DNA from 3 places in the Pseudoxanthomonas sp. USHLN014 genome. Region 1 is predicted to be linked to each of the others. Evidence: predicted binding sites of a transcription regulator. Region 1 holds the regulator's gene; each other region holds the start of a gene.
The links. Region 1 encodes HrcA, which represses chaperone genes, less so after heat shock. Its sites were predicted from a motif close to TTNGCACTCNNNNNNNNNGAGTGCNAA; they were not measured.
Positions count from the first base shown of each region.

Region 2: rpoH (RNA polymerase sigma factor RpoH) is a predicted target of HrcA. The motif match lies at 1,272-1,298, and genes of this name have one in related genera.
Region 3: groES (co-chaperone GroES) is a predicted target of HrcA. The motif match lies at 2,648-2,674, and genes of this name have one in related genera.

Region 1 covers NZ_JBBCKO010000001.1:715,797-720,399, reverse strand. Annotated here, with positions in the region: gene bamE (outer membrane protein assembly factor BamE) at 1-279, opposite strand, end outside; gene fur (ferric iron uptake transcriptional regulator) at 396-800, shown strand; gene recN (DNA repair protein RecN) at 1,149-2,816, opposite strand; gene hrcA (heat-inducible transcriptional repressor HrcA) at 2,908-3,984, shown strand; gene grpE (nucleotide exchange factor GrpE) at 4,032-4,559, shown strand.
Region 2 covers NZ_JBBCKO010000010.1:109,336-113,938, reverse strand. Annotated here, with positions in the region: gene gndA (NADP-dependent phosphogluconate dehydrogenase) at 1-479, opposite strand, end outside; gene WFQ05_RS16920 (zf-TFIIB domain-containing protein) at 712-1,020, shown strand; gene rpoH (RNA polymerase sigma factor RpoH) at 1,309-2,187, shown strand; gene WFQ05_RS16910 (TonB-dependent siderophore receptor) at 2,954-4,603, shown strand, end outside.
Region 3 covers NZ_JBBCKO010000008.1:211,427-216,029, forward strand. Annotated here, with positions in the region: gene WFQ05_RS15320 (protein-disulfide reductase DsbD) at 1-1,534, opposite strand, end outside; gene WFQ05_RS15325 (helix-turn-helix transcriptional regulator) at 1,685-2,110, opposite strand; gene groES (co-chaperone GroES) at 2,722-3,012, shown strand; gene groL (chaperonin GroEL) at 3,075-4,603, shown strand, end outside.

The DNA.
Region 1 (4,603 bases):
CGCATCGCCATTGAAGAACACGGTGAAGTTCTTCATCTGGGTATGGCCCAAGCGGTCGGTGCGCTCGGTGGCCGTGTAGTCCCAGCGCTGGGCATGGAACGGGTCGGCCACCGACGGGGTGCCCAGCAGGGCGAGCACCTGCTGCTTGCTCTGGCCCACGGCGAGCTTGTCCACGTCCTGCTGACGCAGCAGGTTGCCCTGGTAGATCGGCTGCTTGTAGATGATGCCGCAACCGGAAGTGGCCAGGCCAAGGGCGGCGATAAGCAGGAATTTGCGCATGAAGGACGGGTCTGCAAAGGTCGGGAACAAGCCCGCCGATGATACACTGCGCCGCATCGCCGCGACCCAACCGCAAGGCAGCTGGCGTTAAACCGCCAATGAATGGGAGCCCCACGATGGAATCGCTCGATCTGCGCAAGGTCGGTTTGAAGGTCACGCATCCGCGCCTGCGCATCCTGGCGCTGCTGGAAGAAGCCAAGCCCCGGCACATGACCGCCGAAGACATCTACCGCGCGCTGATGGGCGTGGGCGATGAGATCGGCCTGGCCACGGTCTACCGCGTGTTGACCCAGTTCGAGGCCGCCGGCCTGGTGCTGAAGCACAACTTCGAGGGCGGCCAGGCCGTCTACGAGCTGGACCGCGGCGAACACCACGACCATATGGTCGACATCGACACCGGCAAGGTCATCGAGTTCTCCAGCGACGAGATCGAGGCGTTGCAGGAGAAGATCGCCGCCGAGCACGGCTACGAGATCGAGGAACACTCGCTGGTGCTGTACGTGCGCAAGAAGCGCAAGTAAGCCGCCTTGCTGGATGTGGGGGAAAAGGCCGGGAAATCCCGGCCTTTTTTCGCACCCCCTATTCATCGAGGGGCACGGCGCGTGAGCGTCTTGGCTTCGGAGGGAAAGCGGTCCGGCGGGCCGCTTCCCCGCACGTGGTGCGGGAGGCTTCGGGTCGGCAGAAGTCCTGATCCACGTGCCATGGGAGCAGCCGTCTCTTCCGATCAGCTCGCGGCTTACCTGTAGAGCGGAGCTTGCTCCGCTGCTCTCCGTTCGGTTCGTGGGGAAGGCCCCAGCGGAGCAAGCTCCGCTCTACAGGGCGGCGTCACGCGCGGTCGGTGCTTTCCCATCCAACAGGACGGGGCGGCGTCAGTCCACCGCTTCGAGCAGCTTGCCGGCGGCGGCACGGGCCTCGGCGCTGACCTGGACACCGCCGAGCATGCGGGCGAGCTCTTCGCGGCGGGCGCTGGCGTCGAGCGATTCGACCGAGGACTGGGTCATGCCGTCCACCGGCGCCTTGCTGACGCGGTAATGGGCATGGCCTTGGGCGGCGACCTGCGGCTGGTGGGTCACGCACAGCACCTGGCGCGCGCGGCCCAGGTCGCGCAGCTTCTTGCCGACGATGTCGGCCACCGCGCCGCCGATGCCCGAGTCGACCTCGTCGAACACCATGGTCGGCACCGCGTCCGAGCCCAGCGCGGCCACCTCGATGGCCAGCGAGATGCGCGAAAGCTCACCACCGGAGGCGACCTTGCGTAGCGGCCGCGGCGGCTGGCCGGCGTTGGCCGCCACCAGCAGTTCGACCCGCTCGGCGCCCTGGGCGTCGGGGCGCTCGGCGTCGATGGGTTCGAGCTGGACTTCCAGCTTGCCGCCGCCCATGCCCAGCTCGCCGATCAGGGTGCTGGTCTGCTTGGCCAGGCTAGTGGCGGCCTTGGTGCGGACCTTGGTCAAGGCCGCAGCGGCGGCCTTCCAGGCCTGGCGGGCGGCCTCGATCTCGGTATTCAGCCCGGCCAGGCGCTCGCCGGCGCCGCGCAGGCCGTCCAGCTCCTGTTCGATACGGGTGGCGACCTCGTCGAGCTGTTCGGGTGCGACGCGGTGCTTGCGCGCCAGGTCGTGCAGCCGGCCCAGGCGGCGCTCGGCGCGCTCGAACTGGGCCGGATCCACGTCCAGGTCGTCGCGGACCTGGTTGAGCAGCGCCAGGGCCTCCTGCAGCTGGATCTGGGCGCTGTCGAGCAGGCCGTCGACCTCGCCCAGGCGCGGCTCGTGGCTGAGCACGCGCGCCAGCTCGGCGCGGGTCTGCAGCAGCAGCCGGCTGGCCGAGGGGCCTTCGTCGCCGGACAGGCGGGTCAGCCCGTCCTCGCAAGCCTGGATCAGGCTGGAGGCGTGGGCCTGGCGGCGATGTTGCTGGGACAGGGCCTCGATGGCGTCGGGGCTGAGGTCCTCGGCGCGCAGTTCGTCGAGCTGGTGCTGCAGATAGTTGAGCCGGTCGGAGACATCGCCCTGCGCGGTCAGGCGCTCGCGCTCGGCCAGCAGCGTCGACCAGGCGGCCGCGGCCTGGCGCACCTTGGCCAGCTGCGGCGCGCTGCCGGCGAAGGCGTCCAGCAGGTCCAGCTGGCGCGGCTTGGACAGCAGCGCCTGGTGCTCGTGCTGGCCGTGGATCTCCACCAGCAGGCCGGCCAGTTCGGCCAGCTGCGAGACCGGCACGGCGCGACCGTTGATCCAGGCGCGCGAGCCGCCGTCGGCGCGCAGCACGCGGCGCAGCTGGCAGGCGCCGGCCTCGTCCAGGGCATGCTCGGCCAGCCAGGCCAGGGCAGGGGCGGCCGGCGCGAGCTCGAACTCGGCCGACAGCTCGGCGCGCTGGGCGCCGTGGCGCACCACGCCGGCATCGGCGCGCGCGCCGGACAGAAAGCCCAGCGCGTCGACCAGCAGCGACTTGCCGGCGCCGGTCTCGCCGGAGATCACCGTCATGCCGGGGCCGAATTCCAGGTCCGTGGCGCGCACCACGGCGAAGTCCTTGATGGTCAGGTGTCGGAGCATAGTGGCCGGCATTGTAGGGGCAGCCGGCGCAGCGGTTGAGACAGGCGCGGCCCGGTTGCAAGGGCGGCGACGGGACGCTATCTAAAGCGTCATGAAGCCCTCAAGTCCGGACCTCGATGCGCGTTCGCGGCAGCTGCTGCGCACCCTGATCGCCCGCTACATCCAGGATGGCGAGCCGGTCGGCTCGCGCACGCTGGCCCAGCACGCCGGCCTGGACGTCAGCCCGGCGACGATCCGCAACATCCTGGCCGACCTGGAGGACGCCGGGCTGCTGGCCTCGCCGCATACCTCGGCCGGGCGCATTCCCACCCCGCAGGGCTACCGGGTGTTCGTCGACAGCCTGGTGCAGATGCAGCCGCTGGCCGAGCGCGAGGTCGCGCGCCTGCGCGCCGAGCTGCCGGCCGGCACCGGGACCCAGGCGCTGCTGGGCAACGCCTCCGAGCTGCTGTCGGCCATGACCCGCTTCGTCGGCGTGGTCGGCGCGCCGCGGCGCGAGCAGTTCGCCTTCCGCCACATCGACTTCGTGCCGCTGGACGGGCGCCGGGTGCTGGCGATCGTGGTGTTCGCCGACAGCGAGGTGCAGAACCGGGTGATCGAGCCGCGCCGCAGCTTCGACCCCTCCGAGCTGGAGCGCGCGGCCAACTACCTCAACCACCATTTCGCCGGCCGCCCGATCGCCGACATCCGCGCCACGCTGCTGCGCGAGCTGCGCGCGGCGCGCTCGGAGATGGAAGGCCTGCTGGCCCACGCGGTCGAGCTGGCCGACCACGCGCTGACCCCTTCGGACGATGACATGGTGCTGGCCGGGCAGACCCGGCTGATGGGCGTGCAGGACCTGTCCGACCTGGACCGGCTGCGCGAGCTGTTCGAGGCCTTCGCCCGCAAGCGCGAGATCCTGCAACTGCTGGAGCGCACCATGAACGCGCCGGGCGTGCGCATCTTCATCGGCGAGGAGACCGGCCTGGCGCCGCTGGACGGGATGTCGCTGGTCGCCGCGCCGTACCGGGCCCAGGCCAGCGGCCAGGTGCTGGGCGTGCTGGGTGTGATCGGGCCCTCGCGCATGGCCTACCAGACCGTGATTCCTGTGGTGCAGGCGGCGGCCGATGCGCTCGGCGCGGCAATGCTGCGTCCCGGCGATGACTTGAATCCGTCCGCGCCGACCCCATAGGTGGGGCTTGCGGCGGACATCCGACCGCCAGGACGGAAACCACAGACATGACTTCTAACGAACATCCGGGCGGCGAGCAGGCCGCCGCGCACCCCGACGCCCAGGCTTCCACCGAGGCGCTGCTGCAGGCCGAACTGCAGACCCTGCGCAACGAACTGGACCAGCTGCGCGCCTCGGTCCTACTCGAGCGTGCCGACCTTGAGAACCAGCGCAAGCGCGTGGCCCGCGACGTGGACAACGCCCGCAAGTTCGCCAACGAGAAGCTGCTCAACCAGCTGCTGCCCGTGTTCGACAGCCTGGACGCCGGCCTGACCGCCGCCGGCGCCGAGCCCAGCCCGCTGCGCGATGGCCTGGAGCTGACCCAGAAGCAGCTGCTCAAGGTCGCCGACGACAACGGCCTGACCGTGCTCGACCCGGTCGGCAAGCCCTTCGATCCCGAACACCACCAGGCCATCAGCCAGGCCGACGCCAGCGGCGCCGCGCCGGGCAGCGTCGTGCAGGTGTTCCAGAAGGGCTATCTGCTGGGCGGCCGGCTACTGCGTCCGGCGCTGGTGGTCGTGGCCCGCCACGACTGAACGCGACCGGCGGATCTGTCCGGATCGAGATTTTGTGTTCCACG
Region 2 (4,603 bases), on a different contig from region 1:
GCGATCTCGTTGAGGATCGGGGCAACCAGGTCGTAGGCGTCCTTCGGACCGCCGGGCATGATCGAGGGCCCCTTGAGCGCACCTTCCTCGCCGCCGGACACGCCGGTGCCGATGAAATGCAGACCGGCCTGGGCCAGCTCATCGTTGCGCCGGCGCGTGTCCTGGAAGAAGGTGTTGCCGCCGTCGATCAGCACGTCGCCCTTGGCCAGCAGCGGCTTGAGTTCGGCGATGACCGCATCGGTGCCGGCGCCGGCCTTGACCATCAGCAGGATGCGGCGCGGGGTTTCCAGCGATTCGACGAACTCGGCCAGCGTATAGCTCGGCACCAGGCCGGCATCCGGATGTTCGGCCATCACCTCGTCGGTCTTCTCGCGGCTGCGGTTGAAGATCGAGACCTTGTGCCCGCGGCTGGCGATGTTCAACGCCAGGTTGCGGCCCATGACCGCCATGCCGACCACGCCAATGGGTTGCTTGCTCATATGCGCTCCGATTGCCTGGACGGCACTGCAGGAAGGGGGCGCGCATGATAACGAGCGCGTCAGGCGATGCATGTCTGCACCGCGCCGCGCGCGCAACCGCGGTGCCCGCCGAGGCCAAACCGACCGCGCGCTCTCGCGGCGGTGACCATGCGGACAGGCCGTGGCCGGTTTCAGCACGGCTTCAATCCGGCCCGCACAGGCTCCAGGTCACTCTCCCTAGCCGATGCCCACCATGGACTGCCCCGTCTGCAAGACCACCGCGCTGATGATGTCCGAACGTCAGGGCATCGAGATCGACTACTGCCCGCAATGCCGCGGGATCTGGCTGGACCGGGGCGAGCTGGACAAGCTGATCGACCGGGCCAGCCCGGAGCCGCCCGCGCGCCAGGTCGCCGCGCCGCCTCCGCCGCCGGCCGCCGCCTACGGAGCGCGTGCCTACCCGCGGCATGACCACGATCGCCGCCACCGCGACACAGGCCACGACGGCTATGGTCGCAAGCGCAAGAAGGAGGGTTTTCTCTCCGACCTGTTCGACTTCTGAAGCCGTTTCCAGCCTCGCGCGTCCCGCCTGCGACGTTGGCATGAGGCGAAGCGACCTTCCGGCCTCTTGAACGGCGCGCTGACGGACCGCATGTCATGCTCTGGCAGCGTCGCGAATGCTGTTGGATGCGCTAAGTGGCTGATTGCCAAGGACCTGGCAGCAGATGTGAACGGATTTCCAAAAATGAATGCAATGTAACAGATGTCGCGATGATTGTTCCCTTGGTAGAACGAAGGGAACCATCCCGCGCCTTAGCAGTCCAACCCCCACATTGCTAAAATCGCTGCCATGACCCAGACCTCCGCTGCCACCGCCCTGGTGGCCAACAACCTCCCGATTCCCAGCCCGCTTGGCTCGCTGGACGCCTACATCGGCGCCGTGCACCAGATTCCGGTGCTCACGGTCGACGAGGAGCAGGCGCTGGCCCACCGTTTCCGCGACGAGGACGACCTCGACGCCGCGCGCGAGCTGGTGCATTCGCACCTGCGCTTCGTCGTGCACGTCGCCCGCGGCTACAGCGGCTACGGCCTGCCGCTGGGCGACCTGATCCAGGAAGGCAACATCGGCCTGATGAAGGCCGTCAAGCGCTTCGACCCGGACATGGGCGTGCGCCTGGTGTCCTTCGCGGTGCACTGGATCCGTGCCGAGATGCACGAGTTCATCCTCAAGAACTGGCGCATCGTCAAGGTCGCCACGACCAAGGCGCAGCGCAAGCTGTTCTTCAACCTGCGCAAGTCCAAGACCCGCCTGGGCTGGATGAACGCGGCCGAAGTCAGCGCCGTGGCCAAGGACCTCAACGTCTCCGAGCGCGAAGTGGTGGAGATGGAGTCGCGGCTGTCCGGTCGTGACATCGGCTTCGATGCCCCGTCCGACGAGGACGACGACCACGCCCCGCCGTCGCCGGCCGCCTATCTGATGGCCAACGAGGAAGATCCCTCGCAGGCCTACGAGCGCGCCGACAGCGAGGACAACCAGCTCGAGCTGCTGCGCGAAGGCATGGCCAATCTCGACCAGCGCTCGCGCGACATCATCGCCCGCCGCTGGCTGGACGCCGATGCCAAGGTGACGCTGCAGGAGCTGGCCGACGAGTACGGCGTCTCGGCCGAGCGCATCCGCCAGATCGAGGCCAACGCGCTGAAGAAGATGAAGGCGCTGTTTACCGCCTGATCGAGGCCGTCGCCTCGATGATCGAAGAGCCCCGCTCCTGGCGGGGCTTTTTTGTGGTGCTTCGCCGAATCGGACTCGCTCGGTGATTGAAGGTTCTGACTTCGGGTGGGCAGCGGTCCGGCGGGCGGCGTCCGCTTTTCCCTCAATCAGGGCATCCTGCCCTGATTCGGGCGCTCGGCTTCCTGCCTCGCTCGTCGCGGCCACCGCCCGCCGGCCCGCCGCCTCGCGCGTTGAGTCATCGGGCTTCGATTCAAAGGCGTTGCGCAAACGCTCTGCCCCCTCCCTTTCGCCGCAGGCGAAGGGGAGGGCCGGGGAGGGGTGCTGTTGCTCTTGCTTCGGCGGCTTGACCGGTAAAGCCTTAAGCCCTCCCTCTCAAGCGCTAGCCGCGATTTAGAGCTCCCCTGCGCTGTGCGCAAGGGAGGGGTTCTCGAACGACCGTGCAAACTGAAATCGGACGGGTCGAGGCTGGTCGGCGGAGTAAGTGCATAGGCTGCGCGACAAGCCGAAGGACTCTCTTGTTGTGTCTGCGGGCGGCGCCCAGGCAAGGGCACTGCAGTCAGCCCTGACAATCGTGTAATCGCGATTTCAAGATTCATTCTCATTTGCTAAGCTGCCGCGCATCCGGTCGCCGCCGCGCGCGGCGACACGCGAAGTCCGTCCTCGTCCTACACATGCCCGCCTCGCGGGCGTGATCGGTGGTGTGCGGCTTTGCCAGATTCGCCCCAGCCGTCGCCAGGGCATCACCCCCTGACCGAGGCTGTTCGAGATGACTCCTGCTGCGCGTCGCACGCTCCGTGCGCCTGTTACACGTCCCCTGCGCCTGGCCCTGCTGGCCGCGCTGGCCAGTTCCCTGCCTGCCCATGCGCAGCAGGCCGAGACCGACCAGGACGCCGACACCACCCTAGACACGCTGCACGTCACCGCCGAGCAGATCGCCAAGCAGGCGCTGGGCACCTCGATCATCACGCGCGAGGACATCGAGCGCCGGCCGCCGGCCAACGACCTGTCCGACCTGCTGCGGACCATGCCGGGCGTCAACCTGACCGGCAACAGCGCCTCGGGCGCCTACGGCAACAACCGCCAGATCGACCTGCGCGGCATGGGGCCGGAGAACACGCTGATCCTGATCGACGGCCGCCGCGTGAGCGCGCGCGATTCGGTGCGGATGGGCGTGGCCGGCGAACGCAACAGCCGCGGCGATACCAACTGGGTGCCGGCCGAGGCGGTCGAGCGCATCGAAGTGCTGCGCGGCCCGGCCGCGGCGCGCTACGGCTCCGGCGCGGCTGGTGGCGTGGTCAACATCATCACCAAGCGTCCCACCGGCGACCTGTCCGGCAGCATGACGCTGTACGGCCTGGTGCCGGAGCACAGCGACGAGGGCGGCAGCCAGCGCGCCGGGTTCACCCTGAGCGGACCGCTGGCGCGCGATCTGTCCTTTCGCCTGTACGGCAACCTCAACAAGACCGATGCCGATGCGCCGGACATCAACAGCGCGCATTCCCGCAGCGGCGTCGCCGCCGCCGGCCGCGAGGGCGTGCGCAACAAGGACATCAACGGCCTGCTGCGCTGGGACGCCAGCGACGCGCAGGTGGTCGAGGTGGAGTCCGGCTACAGCCGCCAGGGCAACATCTTCGCCGGCGAATATCTCAACAACTCCAACGCCACCGTGGTCAGCAAGGTCGGCGACGAGACCAATGTGATGACCCGCCGCGATGCGGCGCTGACCCATCGCGGCAAGTGGGACTTCGGCACCTCGCGCCTGACGGTGTCCTATGCGCAGACCGACAACGACCGCATCGCCGAAGGCCTGGCCGGCGGACCGGAGGGTTCGCTGTCGACCACGCCGGTGTGGACCCGTTCGACCCTGCGCGACGTCGCTGCCGACGGCGAGATCAACGTGCCGACCCTGCTCGGCGGCGTGGACAACATCTGGACGGTGGGATTCGAGTACCGCAAGAGCCGGCTGGACGATCCGTACTCGGTCTCGCAGGCGGCCCCCGGTGTGGTCGGCATCGATCCGAGCGGCCGCAACGGCAAGACCGACGAGCAGGTCAGTGCGGTGTTCGTCGAGGACAACCTCTACGCCACCGAGCGGCTGACCCTGACGCCTGGCCTGCGTTTCGATCACCACAGCGCGTTCGGCAACGAACTCAGCCCCAGCCTCAACGTGCAGTACAGGCTGGCGCCGGACTGGCTGATCAAGGGCGGCGTGGCGCGCGCGTTCAAGGCGCCCAACCTGTACCAGGCCAACCCGAATTACCTCTACTACACGCGCGGCAACGGCTGCCCGAGCTACTACGTCGGCGTCGGCACCGGCGGCTGCTACATCCAGGGCAGCGCGGACCTGGATCCGGAGACCAGCATCAACAAGGAGATCGGCATCGAGTGGCTGCCCGACACCGGCTACCACGCCTCG
Region 3 (4,603 bases), on a different contig from region 1:
CGAAGGTCAGCGCCGAGCCCATGAACGGCGCCGTGCACGGGCTGGCCACCACCACCGCCAGCACGCCGGTGAAGAAATCGCCGGACAGCCCGCCGCGCTCGGTCAGCCCGCGGCCGACACCGGCCAGCCCGTAGCCGACGGCGAACACGCCCGACAGGCTCAGGCCCACGGCGAACATCAGATAGGCCAGCGCGCCGGTGACCAGCGGCTGCTGCAGCTGGAAGCCCCAGCCCAGCGCCTGCCCGGTGGCGCGCAGGGCCAGCGCGACGCCGCCGACCAGCAGGAAGCTCAGCAGCACGCCGGCGGTATAGGCCAGGGCGCCGGCCCGCGCCCGGCCGCGTCCGCTCTCGGCCAGGGACAAGGCCTTGAGCGAGAGCACCGGCAGCACGCACGGCATCACGTTGAGGATCAGTCCGCCCAGCAAGGCCGCGACCAGCGCCAGCGCCCAGCCGGACGCGCCGCCGGCGCCCTGGTCGGCGCGCGCCAGCGCCTCCGGCGGCGGGGTCGAACGTGGCACCTCGGCCGGAGCCGGCGGCGTTGCCGCCGGGGCAGCGGTGCCGGCTTCCAGCGCCACCGGTGCGGCCAGCGCGACGGCGCGCGCCTCGGGCGGCGTCACCGTGCCGGCCGGCAGCGCAAGCGCGACCTGGCGGGTCATCGGCGGATAGCAGATGCCATCGGTCTGGCAGCCCTGGAAGGTGACCTCCAGCGTGGCCTTGGCCGCGTCGGCGCGGTCGCGGATCACAGGCACCGGCACCTCGACCTGGTCGAAGTACACCGTGACCTCGCCAAAGTGCTCGTCGCGATGGGCCTTGCCCGGCGGCCAGCGCGGCGCGCCCAGCGACAACCCCTCGGCGCCGTGCAGCGCCAGCTGGGTGCGGTCGCGGTACAGGTAATAGCCCTTGGCCGGGGTGAAGCGCAGTAGCAGCTGATTGCCGCCGTCGGCGATGGCCTCGAAGGCGAAGGCCTGCGCCTCGGGCAGGGGCGCCGCATCGGCGGCGCCCGGCACGGCGGCCTGCGTGCCCAGCAGCGTCGATCCCCCGGCCGCGGCGCCGCCGAGCGGCAGGCCCAGTCCGGTGCCGGCGCCGGACGCGGCGGCCGCCGGAACCGCCACCTGCAGCGTGCGGGTCTGCGGCGGATAGCACAGCCCGGCATCGGCGCAGCCTTGGTAGCGCACCTTCAGCGTGACCTGGCCAGCGGTCGTGGCCTTGCCCGGCAGAAGCGCATCGAGCTGCTTGCGGTAGGTCTCCACCGGCCCGAAGAACTCGTCGACGTGCTTGTCCCCGTCCGGCAGCTGCAGCGCGCCGGCCGTGAACCCGCCGCCCTGCGCCTCCACCGAGATCCGCTGCCGGTACAGGTAATAGCCGTCGGCGATCTTCCAGTGCAGGGCGATGCCGTCCGGCTTGCCCTGGGCGCCCAGCACGAAGGCCTGGTCGACCGGCAGCAGCTCGGACGGGTCGGCCGCCGTGGCCGGCAGGGTGGGGACGAGCAGGGCGAGCAGGGCCAGCGGACGGGCCAGACGGGAGATCAGCGACATGCGGCCAAGCTTAGCGGAGCGGCCGGTCCCGCAGGCGGCGCCACTGTGTTGCAAGGGGCATGGGCTTGCCGCCGATCCGGTGTCTGGGCCTTCCCGGCACCGGGCCTGAGGTCGATCGCCGCCCGCGCGCCGCGGGCCGGGCCGGATCGCTCAGCCGCCGCGCGCGTCGCCGCCCGGGCGGCCGGGACCGCGGGTGCGGGGGCGTCCGGTGCGCTGCAGGGCCAGGGTTTCCATCACTTCCAGCAACGACAGGCGCGCCTTCAGCGGCGCCTCGCGAAAGGCGCGCACCAGGCGGAACTCCAGCGGGTCCTCGACCAGGATGGCCTCGGCGGTGGCGATCGAATCCAGTTCCACCTCGCGCGAGAGCGTCATCGCGCCGCGGCCGGTGGCCAGCCACTCGAACTGCGTGCCCGTCGCCAGCGCCACTTCACGCAGGTGCGAGACACTGGGACTCTTGCCCTTGGGGGACTCCCAATGGCTCACGGCGCTGCGCTGCACCCCGACGGATTCTGCCAACTGACTTTGCGAGAGACCGGCAAGGCGCCGCGCCATGCGGACTCGCTCGGGTGCATCCATCAAACCTCTCCGTGGCGATCGCCATCCAGAAACTTTTGTGACCATAGCCAAGCGTTCCACGGATCGGAATGGAAAAGGATAGTGATACTAACGTAGTGACCAAAAATAGGCATACGTGGTGCGCTTTTGGTAACCAAAAGTTTTCCATAGCGCGCTAACAAAGGGTTTCGGCGGGATTGCGCGCCTTGTGCTCACTAGTTTTCCTGCGTTTAGGCCGGCTACAGGCTTGGCTTCGCCCAACCGCATTGGTATCTCTATGCCTGCCGGCAGGACGCTGGCACTGACAGGACGTCGGCGGGGGGAGTTGGCGCACGTCAAGGCGCGACGGAATCGGATTCCACAACCATTCCCTATGAAGCGCACGCATGCCGCACATGCGTGCGCTTCTTTTTTTGGCGGCGCCTGATCGCCCCGTCCGCCGCAGGCGCCTTCGCAAGAAATTCTCGCCGGCCGCCTTGAAAGGCCTGCCCGAGCGCCCCATCTGCCCTGTCAGCCCCCCGAGCCGTCCTGGCGCTGGGTCTTGGCGTTCCCGGTGTGCTGGCACTCGTCATGGGCGAGTGCTAACATCGCCGGCCCTTTCCTAGTCCAATCAATCACTTAAGAGGATTGACATGAGCAACATCAAGCCGCTGTTCGACCGCGTGGTCATCAAGCGTATGGAAGAAGAAAAGCTGTCCGCGGGCGGCATCGTGATCCCCGACTCGGCCACCGAGAAGCCGATCAAGGGTGAGGTCGTCGCCGTCGGCGCCGGCAAGATCCTGGACAACGGTTCGGTGCGCGCCCCGCAGGTCAAGGTCGGCGACAAGGTCCTGTTCGGCAAGTACAGCGGCACGGAAGTGAAGCTGGACGGCACCGAGTACCTGGTGGTGAAGGAAGACGACATCTTCGCGACCATCGGCTAAGGCCGGCGCGACGTCCGCTTTCTCTCATCCCCATCATCCAAGAACAATCGAGGTAATACGCAATGGCTGCCAAGGACATTCGTTTCGGTGAAGACGCCCGCTCGCGCATGGTGCGCGGCGTGAACGTGCTCGCCAATGCCGTCAAGGCCACCCTGGGCCCGAAGGGCCGCAACGTCGTGCTGGAGAAGAGCTACGGCGCCCCGACGATCACCAAGGACGGCGTGTCCGTCGCCAAGGAGATCGAACTGGCCGACAAGTTCGAGAACATGGGCGCGCAGATGGTCAAGGAGGTCGCTTCCAAGACCTCCGACAACGCCGGTGACGGCACCACCACCGCCACCGTGCTGGCCCAGGCCTTCATCCGCGAAGGCATGAAGGCCGTCGCCGCCGGCATGAACCCGATGGACCTCAAGCGCGGTATCGACAAGGCCGTGACCGCCGCCGTCGCCGAGCTGAAGAACATCTCCAAGCCCACCGCCGACGACAAGGCCATCGCCCAGGTCGGCACGATCTCGGCCAACTCGGACGAGTCGATCGGCAACATCATCGCCGAGGCGATGAAGAAGGTCGGCAAGGAAGGCGTGATCACCGTCGAGGAAGGCTCGGGCCTGGAGAACGAGCTGGACGTGGTCGAGGGCATGCAGTTCGACCGCGGCTATCTCTCGCCGTACTTCATCAACAACCAGCAGAGCCAGTCGGCCGACCTGGACGACCCGTTCATCCTGCTGCACGACAAGAAGATCTCCAACGTGCGTGACCTGCTGCCCGTCCTCGAGGGCGTGGCCAAGGCCGGCAAGCCGCTGCTGATCGTGGCCGAGGAAGTCGAGGGCGAGGCCCTGGCGACCCTGGTGGTCAACACCATCCGCGGCATCGTCAAGGTCGTGGCCGTCAAGGCGCCGGGCTTCGGCGACCGTCGCAAGGCGATGCTGGAAGACATGGCCGTGCTGACCGGCGGCACCGTGATCTCCGAGGAAGTGGGCCTGTCGCTGGAGAAGGCCACGATCAAGGATCTGGGCCGCGCCAAGAAGGTGCAGGTGTCCAAGGAGAACACCACCATCATCGACGGCGCCGGCGATACCGCGGGCATCGAGTCGCGCATCAAGCAGATCAAGGCGCAGATCGAGGAGACCTCCTCGGACTACGACCGCGAGAAGCTGCAGGAACGCGTGGCCAAGCTGGCCGGCGGCGTGGCCGTGATTAAGGTCGGTGCCTCCACCGAGATCGAGATGAAGGAAAAGAAGGCCCGCGTCGAAGACGCCCTGCACGCCACACGCGCTGCGGTGGAAGAAGGCGTGGTCCCGGGCGGCGGCGTCGCGCTGATCCGCGCCAAGGCCAACATCGGCGAGATCAAGGGCATCAACGAAGACCAGAACCACGGCATCCAGATCGCCCTGCGCGCCATGGAAGCCCCGCTGCGCGAGATCGTCACCAACGCCGGTGAAGAGCCCTCCGTGATCGTCAACAAGGTCAAGGACGGTTCGGGCAACTTCGGCTATAACGCTGCCAACGGCGAGTTCGGCGACATGGTCGAGTTCGGCATCCTGGATCCGACCAAGGTGACCCGCACCGCGCTGCAGAACGCCGCGTCCAT